DNA from 2 places in the Streptomyces sp. NBC_01267 genome. Region 2 is predicted to be linked to the other one. Evidence: riboswitches for the same ligand, from Rfam matches in the RefSeq annotation. Region 2 holds a riboswitch; the other holds the start of a gene.
The links. Region 2 has a riboswitch for S-adenosylmethionine ahead of thrC (threonine synthase). Riboswitches for the same ligand answer to the same signal wherever they lie in the genome.
Positions count from the first base shown of each region.

Region 1: another riboswitch for S-adenosylmethionine. It lies ahead of OG709_RS08730 (aminotransferase class V-fold PLP-dependent enzyme); the one in region 2 lies ahead of thrC (threonine synthase).

Region 1 is NZ_CP108455.1:1,891,285-1,895,692, forward strand. It holds gene OG709_RS08720 (rhomboid family intramembrane serine protease) at 1-684, shown strand, start outside; gene OG709_RS08725 (Lrp/AsnC family transcriptional regulator) at 681-962, shown strand; gene OG709_RS08730 (aminotransferase class V-fold PLP-dependent enzyme) at 1,074-2,450, opposite strand; SAM riboswitch class IV at 2,598-2,715, opposite strand; gene trpD (anthranilate phosphoribosyltransferase) at 2,874-3,938, opposite strand; gene qcrB (cytochrome bc1 complex cytochrome b subunit) at 4,068-4,408, opposite strand, start outside.
Region 2 is NZ_CP108455.1:3,473,443-3,477,850, reverse strand. It holds gene OG709_RS15935 (alpha,alpha-trehalose-phosphate synthase (UDP-forming)) at 1-923, opposite strand, end outside; gene OG709_RS15930 (glucosyl-3-phosphoglycerate synthase) at 1,021-1,959, opposite strand; SAM riboswitch class I at 2,115-2,242, shown strand; gene thrC (threonine synthase) at 2,258-3,571, shown strand; gene OG709_RS15920 (MoaD/ThiS family protein) at 3,670-3,945, shown strand; gene OG709_RS15915 (cold-shock protein) at 4,326-4,408, shown strand, end outside.

The sequences.
Region 1 (4,408 bases), 1.6 Mb from region 2:
CCGGTGGTGACGTACGGCCTGATCGGCGTCTGCTGCGTCGTCTTCCTCATCAGCCCCGTCTCCGGGTTCGACCCGACGTACGGCACCGGCGACAACCTGCTCGCCGCCCAGAGCGCCTACTTCGAACGCTGGGGCGTCGTCCCCACCGAACTGATGAGCGGCACACCGGGAGCGCTGCTCACACCGTTCACCGCGCTGTTCGTCCACGCGAACTGGCTGCACCTGCTCGGGAACATGCTGTTCCTCTACGTCTTCGGGGCGATGGCCGAGGAACGCATGGGGCGGCTGCACTTCGCCGTCTTCTACCTCGTGAGCGGCTACCTCGCCCTGTCGGCCTACGCGCTCACCCACTCCGGGTCCGACCAGACCCTGGTGGGCGCATCGGGTGCGATCTCGGCGGTGCTCGGGGCGTTCCTGAGTCTCTTCCCGAAGGCCCGGGTCACCAGCATCTTCCCGTTCCTGCTGTTCCTGCCGCTGCGCTTCCCCGCCTGGATCGTGCTGGTCTTCTGGTTCGTGCTCCAGTGGCTGGCGGCCCGGCAGCAGACCGGCACCGGCCCCGGTGTCGCCTACACGGCACACCTCGCCGGGTTCTCGCTGGGCTTCGCCTACGCCGCGGCGCGGTACTGGCGTACGACTAGAGTGAAACTCCCAGCGACGGCCACCGAGGGAGAAAGCAAGCCGTGATCACCGCGATCGTGCTCATCAAGACCAGCGTGGACCGGATCCCCGAGATCGCCGAATCGCTCGCCGCCCTGGAGAGCGTCAGCGAGGTCTACTCCGTCACCGGTACGTACGATCTGATCGCGCTGGTGCGGGTGGCCCGGCACGACGATCTCGCGGACATCATCCCCGGCCGGATCAGCAAGATCCCCGGTGTCGAGGCCACGGACACGCATGTGGCATTTCGTACGTACTCGCAGCACGACCTGGAAGCGGCCTTCGCCATCGGCCTGGACGCGTAGGACCTCCCGCCCGGACCGGGCCCGCGGGGGTCCGGCCCGGCCCGGAAACGAAGCCCTGGAGCCCGTCCGGCCGGACGGGCTCCAGGGCTTCGCGATGTGCCGGACGGTGTGTCAGACGGCCGGCACGCAGCGGCCGTCCTCGGTGCGGTAGTTCCAGCGGGCGCCGTCCCGGACCAGTTCCTTGACCGCCGTCACGAACCGCTCCACGTGCTCGTCGGGCGTGCCCGCGCCGAAGCTCACCCGGACGGCGTTGAGGGAGGTTTCGCCCGGCTCGCTCTCCGGCGCACCGCACTCGCCCTGGTCCTGCGGGTCGCTGCCGAGCAGGGTCCGTACGAGCGGGTGGGCGCAGAAGAGACCGTCGCGCACCCCGATGCCGTACTCGGCCGACAGCGCCGCCGCGAAGTGCGAGCTGTTCCAGCCCTCCACCACGAACGAGATGACCCCGACGCGCGGCGCCTCGTCGCCGAAGAGCGAGAGCACCTTCACCGCCGGCACCTCGGCGAGCCCCGCGCGGACCCTGGAGACCAGCGACTGCTCACGTGCCACCAGCGAGTCGAAGCCCGCCTCGGTGAGCGCCTTGCAGGCGGAGGCGATGGAGTAGACACCGATGACGTTCGGCGAGCCTGCCTCGTGGCGGGCCGCGGTGGTGTGCCACTCGACGTCCACCCCGCCGTCACCGCGCCGGGCGACCCTGCGCGAGGCACCGCCACCGGCGAGGTACGGCTCGGCGTCCTGAAGCCAGTCGGAGCGGCCGGCGAGGACCCCGGAGCCGAACGGCGCGTACAGCTTGTGCCCGGAGAAGGCGACCCAGTCGACGTCCAGCTCGGCGATGTCCACGGGGTGGTGCGGCGCGAGCTGCGCGGCGTCCAGCACGATCCGCGCACCGTGCGCATGGGCGGCGGCGGCCAGTTCCCTGACCGGCCACAGCTCGCCCGTGACGTTCGACGCGCCGGTCACGCAGACCAGCGCGGGGCCCTGACCCCCGGGCGACACCGCGGTACGGGCGGCCAGCGCGCGCTCCAGTGTGGCGACGGCCTGCTGCGGGGTGCGGGGGGCGTCGAGGTAGGTCACCGCGGCGTCGCGCCACGGCAGCAGTGAGGCGTGGTGCTCGGTCTCGAAGACGAAGACCTCGCAGTCGGCGGGGACCACCGCGGCCAGCAGATTGAGCGAGTCGGTGGTCGACCGGGTGAAGACGACCTGGTCGCCCTCGCGGCAGCCGAGGAACTCGGCGACGGTGGCCCGGCTGTTCTCGAAGAGGTCGGTGGAGAGCTGCGAGAGGTAGCCGGCACCGCGGTGCACGCTGCCGTAGTACGGGGCGTACGCGGCGACGTCGTCCCAGACGCGCTGCAGGGCCGGGGCGCTCGCCGCGTAGTCGAGCGCGGCGTAGGCCACCTCGCCACCGGTCACGAGCGGCACAAGAACATCTCCGCCCAGAACGGGCAGAGGGGCACAAATGGCAGAGTCGGCGGCAGCGGTGGGGACAGACATGACGAACTCCCGGAAAAGGGCAGGCGAATTCACTGCGCGTGCCACACGCAACAGTGCAGAAAAGGGTGTGCGGAAAGAGGGCTACTGCCCTATCGCATTCGCTGAACCACGGAAGAACTCCCTCGACGACCAGGATCCCTGTCGAGGGATCCGCGCTTGCCGCAGACTTCGCTGCCTGCGGCCTGGTCTTCACCCAGGGCACCCCGCCACGGACGGAGGGTTGCCGGACAGCGGGCTGGGGCCGTAGTCGCTGTCACTCATGACCTGAAGAGAATCTTGCCATACGCACGGTGACGCGCAAGGCGCAGTCCACGGCTTGAGACCGAACGGCGTGAACCGCACCCCGCGTCGCCCGAACGGAACGGGCGCCGTACCGCCACAACTACCCGCTGTCCCGCGGGGAGTTGTGGCGGACAGCGGGAGTCAGGCGTTGCTGGCCGTGACCCAGCGTTCCAGGGCCCGGCCGGCCGCTCCCGAGTCGATCGACTCGGCGGCGCGGGCGATCCCCGCGGCGATCCGCTCGTCGAGCGATCCCCCGCCCGGATGCAGCGCGACCAGCGCCGCCGCCGAGTTGAGCAGAACAGCGTCCCGTACCGGACCGCCCTCACCCGCGAGCAGCCGCCGGGCGACATCGGCGTTGTACGAGGGGTCCCCGCCGCGCAACGCCTCCACCGGGACCAGGCCGATGCCCACGTCGCGCGGGTCGAAGGGCTCCTCGTGGACGGTGCCGTCCGCCACCGTCCACACCTTCGACGTGGCGGTGGTGGTCAGTTCGTCGAGCCCGTCGTCGCCCCGGAACACCAGCGCGGAGGAGCCCCGCTCGGCCAGCACGCCCGCGATGATCGGCGCCATCCGGGCATCGGCGACGCCGGTCGCCTGCGCCCGTACCTTCGCCGGATTGGTGAGCGGGCCGAGGAAGTTGAAGGTGGTCCGGATGCCCAGCTCCTTCCGCGCGGCTGCCACGTACCGCAGCGCCGGGTGGAACTTCACCGCGAAGCAGAAGGTGATGCCCGCCTCCTCCGCGACCTCGACGACCCGCTCCGGCGTCAGCTGGAGGTTGACCCCGAGCTTCTCCAGCACGTCGGAGGACCCGCTCGCCGACGACGCCGCGCGGTTGCCGTGCTTGACGACCTTCGCGCCGGTGCCCGCCACCACGATGGACGACATGGTCGAGATGTTCACCGTCCTCGCGCTGTCGCCGCCGGTCCCGACGATGTCCACGCTCGGGCCGGGTACCTCGATCAGCCTGGCGTGCTCGTACATCGCCCGGACGAGACCGCTGATCTCCGCGACCGTCTCGCCCTTGGCCCGCAGCGCCACGGCGAAACCGGCGATCTGCGCGTCGGTCGCCTCGCCGCTCATGATGCGGTCCATCGCCCAGGCGGTGGCGTCCGCGCTCTGGTCGGTGCCGCCCAGCAATGAGTCCAGTACGCCCGGCCAGGAGAATGCCGCCACGCTGTCGCCGCCTGCCGGGGTCACAACGTTCATGGTCCGCTCCTGGGTCCACAGCCGAATAGGGATACCGCTACCTTATCCAGCCCCGGAGACCGCGAAGAGCCCCGTCCATGCGCTGGACGGGGCTCCTGCTGTGGCGACTGTGTTCAGTCGGTCAGGTGATCAGTGATGGCCGTGGCCGCTGGTGATCTCCTTGTACTCGTCGGCGGTGGGCTTCTCGATCTGGCTGTGCTCGCCGTAGTAGCCCTTGTTCAGCTTGGCGCGCAGCTTGGTCAGACGCGAGATCTTGCGCGCGACACCGTTCTCGTCGACCTCGGGGCCGATTTCGAGCGGCTGGTACTGCTCGTGCGCGGTGAGCGTGTGCAGCGCCTCCGGGGCGAGCGGCTCGTGCACCTCGACGAACTCACCGTGCGGCAGGCGCTTGATGATGCCGGACTCGCGTCCGTGCAGCACCTTCTCCTTGTCGCGACGCTGGAGGCCGAGGCAGAACCGCTTGGTGACGA
Region 2 (4,408 bases):
TCGGGCCGGGCGTCGAGCAGTTCCCGGAAGGCGAGCAGCCCGCGCACGATGTTCTTCGACAGCTCGGTGCGGTCCACCCGGACGATCGTCTTCCGGTCCCCCGCACTCTCACCACCACCGCCGCCGATCCGCTCGCGCAGCGCCGTCATCCGTTCGTCCACGTCCGGCCGGTGGGACCGCTCCCGCAGGAAGTCGGCGTCGGCGCCGAGGCCGTGCACCGAGACCGCGGTGTCCCCGGTGCCGCCCACGACCGCCGTGCAGCAGGCGACGAAGGCGTCGGCCCAGCGCCGGGTCAGGAATCCCGCCCGGTCGGCGCCCAGGATGCCGTGCAGCAGCTCCGCACCGATGTCGTCGGGCAGCAGCCGGAAGTACTCGACCGGCGCCCACGGGGTGTGCGAGAAGTGCGAGATCCGCAGGTCGGGCCGGAGCTCGCGCAGCATGCCGGGCACCAGGGCCAGGTGGTAGTCCTGCACCAGCACGGCGGCCCCGTCGGCGGCCTCGGCGGCCAGCGCGTCGGCGAAGGCGCGGTTGTACGTGCGGTACGCGTCCCACTGGCGCCGGAACGCCACGTCGAACACGGGCTCCAGCGGCGTCTGGTAGAGCATGTGGTGGACGAACCACAGCACGGAGTTGGCGATGCCGTTGTACGCGGCGGCGTGCACCTCGGCGTCGATGTCGAGCATCCGCACACCGTCCTCGCCGAACCCGCGCCGGACTGCCGCACGGTCACCGTCACCGAGCGCGGCACACACCCAGAGGGAGTCGGTGTCGCCCTCGATCGCGGAGAGCCCGGAGACGAGCCCGCCGCCACCGCGTGCGGCCTCCAGCTCGCCGTCGTCACGGAGGGTGTACGAGACGGGCCCCCGGTTGGAGGCGACGAGGACGCGGGCGGCATGTACACGGGCGGCATGCGGAGAGGCCATGACGCGAACCTAGCCCGCGCCGGAAGCGGGCAAACCTCGGGCGGGCGAAGCGTGCGTGCCACACCCCGTGAGCCCGGCGTGATCCAGACGAGAGGCCCTACGCCGCCCGCCGGGCCGCGTACTCCTCGATGTCGCGCATCGGCGGCCGTTCCTCCGTGTCCACCGTGTAGGTACGGGGCGTGAAGCCGCCCGGACCCCGCTCGAACTGGGTGAGCCGGGGCCGCACCAGGTGCCCGCGCGACAGCCGCAGTTGCGCGGTCCGGTAGATCGCCGCGGCCATCCGCCCCAGCGCCAGCCCGTCCTGGTGGCGGTGGACGCGCGAGCCGACGTCGACCTGGGCCAGGGCGTCCAGCCCCACCGTGTGCAGCGCGTCGACGAGCAGGCCCAGCTCGACCCCGTAACCGACGGGGAAGGGGAGCTGTTCGAGGAGCGAGCGGCGTACCGCGTACTCACCGCCGAGCGGCTGGACGAAACCGGCCAGCAGGGGCCAGTGCAGGTTGAGCAGCGGCCGGGCCACCAGCTCGGTCACCCGCCCGCCCTGGCCCGGCTCCTCGCCGAGCGGCCGGTCGTACATGGCCTTCACGAACTGCACATCGGGGTCGGTCAGCAGCGGCCCGACGATCCCCGAGACGAAGTCCGCCGAGAAGTCCCTGAGGTCGGCGTCGACGAAGCAGACGATGTCGCCGCCGGTCACCAGCAGTGAGCGCCACAGCACCTCGCCCTTGCCGGGGACGGCCGGAATGCGCGGCAGGATCTCGTCCCGGTGCACCACCCGTGCGCCCGCCGCGGCGGCCTCCTCGGCCGTGCGGTCGGTGGAACCGGAGTCGATGACGACCAGCTCGTCGACCAGCGGCACGGCCTCCATCAGCTCGCGCCGGATGGTCCTGACGATCGCGCCGACCGTCGCCTCCTCGTTGAGCGCGGGGAGCACGACACTCACTCCGACGCCCCGTTTGGCGGCGGTCAGCCGGTCCAGCGGGCGATCGGCCGCCGACCAGGAACGCCTGGTCAGCCAGCGGTCCACCTCATCCAGCACGGCGCGTCTCCTTGACTGTGAGCCATCTCGCGGTTCGGACGACTATCTCAACCGTCCTTGCCTTCGGTTACAGTCTTGAACAACGCGAATGACCGTCGCATGCCGGGGGTCAGCTCGCTGACAAACACCCGGGCCTCGTGGCCCGGAGTCATAAGCGCTCATCCAGAGGGACTGAGGGAACGGCCCGTTGAAGTCCCGGCAACCCTCCTGCCGACCGCGAGGTCATGGTGGGGAAGGTGCCAATTCCGTCTTGCGGCGAAGTACGTCGCGAGGAAGATGAGGAGAGGACCTCGCCAGCATGACTGTGCCGACTGTCGCAAGCACCACCTCCGAGAACGCCGGGACCGCTTCGGACACCGTGGATCTCGGACCCGCCGCCGCTCTTTCCTGCCGCGAGTGCGGAGAGCGTTTCCCGCTGGGCCCCCTGTTCGCCTGCGCGTCCTGTTTCGGGCCGCTCGAAGTGGCGTACGACCTGCCGAGCGGCTCCCCCGACGAGCTGAAGAAGCGCATCGAGGCCGGGCCGAACAACATCTGGCGCTACGCCCCGCTGCTGCCCGTCCCCGCCGACGTGGCCTCGCACCCCAGCCTCAACCCCGGCTTCACCAAGCTCGTCAAGGCCGACAACCTGGCCCGCGAGCTGGGCATCACCGGTGGCCTGCACATCAAGGACGACTCGGGCAATCCGACGCACTCCTTCAAGGACCGCGTCGTCGCCATCGCCGTCGAGGCCGCCCGCGCCTTCGGCTTCACCACGCTCTCCTGCTCGTCGACCGGCAACCTGGCCGGTGCGGTGGGCGCCGCCGCCGCCCGCGCCGGCTTCCGCTCCTGCGTGTTCATCCCGCACGACCTGGAGCAGGGCAAGGTCGTCATGGCCGCGGTGTACGGCGGTGAGCTGGTCGGCATCGAGGGCAACTACGACGACGTCAACCGCTTCTGCTCCGAGCTGATCGGTGACCCGATCGGCGAGGGCTGGGGCTTCGTCAACGTCAACCTCCGCCCGTACTACGGCGAGGGCTCCAAGACCCTGGCGTACGAGATCTGCGAGCAGCTCGGCTGGCAGCTGCCGGACCAGATCGTCATCCCGATCGCCTCGGGATCGCAGCTCACGAAGATCGACAAGGGGCTCCAGGAGCTGATCAAGCTCGGTCTGGTCGAGGACAAGCCGTACCGGATCTTCGGGGCGCAGGCGGAGGGCTGCTCGCCGGTCTCCACCGCGTTCAAGGCCGGACAGGACGTCGTACGGCCGCAGAAGCCGAACACCATCGCCAAGTCCCTGGCCATCGGGAACCCGGCGGACGGGCCGTACGTCCTGGACATCGCCCGGCGTACCGGCGGCGCGGTCGAGGACGTCGACGACGAGCAGATCGTCGACGCGATCAAGCTGCTGGCCCGGACCGAGGGCATCTTCGCGGAGACCGCGGGCGGGGTGACGGTCGGGGTGACGAAGAAGCTGCTCGAAGCCGGGCTGCTCGACCCGGCGCTCAGCACCGTCGTGCTCAACACCGGCGACGGCCTCAAGACGCTGGACGCGGTCGCGCCGACGTCCGGCCCCACCGCGACGATCCGTCCGACCCTGGACGCGTTCCGCGAGGCCGGACTGGCGAAGAGCTGAGGTCTGCGGCCCCCGGCCGCCCCTCCCGCCCCTCCCGCCGGTCCCGCCGGTCCCGTCCGTCCCGCACCCCGCCACCCGACTCCTGGAAGGCAACCCGCATGAGCGTCAAGGTCCGCATCCCCACCATCCTCCGTACGTACACCGGCGGCCAGGCCGAGGTCGCCGCCGACGGCGGCACCCTCTCCGAGGTCATCGCCGACCTGGAGAAGAACCACACGGGCATCGCGGCCCGCGTCCTGGACGACCAGGGCAAGCTGCGCCGCTTCGTGAACGTGTACGTGAACGACGACGACGTCCGCTTCGAGCAGGGCCTGGAGACGGCCACGCCGGACGGCGCGGGCATCTCGATCATCCCGGCCGTCGCCGGCGGCTGAGCAAGCCCCCACCGTCTTCCTGTTGCCCCCTCCGCGAACGAAGCGGAGGGGGCAATTCCGTAGGGTTGAACGGGGTAGAGTTGGGGCAGCCCCCTTGATCGTCCGTGCCGCGCGCATATGAGAACGCGACAAGCTGTGGGCAAAGTGTTGGATCCCTTTGCGTCGTAAGTGCCCTTTGCCTGGCCTGACTTGCCCGAGGATCCCCGGAAATCCGCCCAATGGGGCGTTCGGCCATGCACAGAATTCTCGTCCGATTGACCTGTTGCAGAGGGCAGTTGGGCAGATACATTCAGCCGCGGTCGACGCGCTCCGGCGCAAGGTCTGACCCGGGTCCCGCGGAGTGCGGGCCTCTGCAAGGGCCAGTTATAGGGGAGTTAGGCATGGCTCAGGGCACCGTCAAGTGGTTCAACGCGGAGAAGGGGTACGGCTTCATCGCGGTCGACGGTGGTGCGGATGTTTTCGT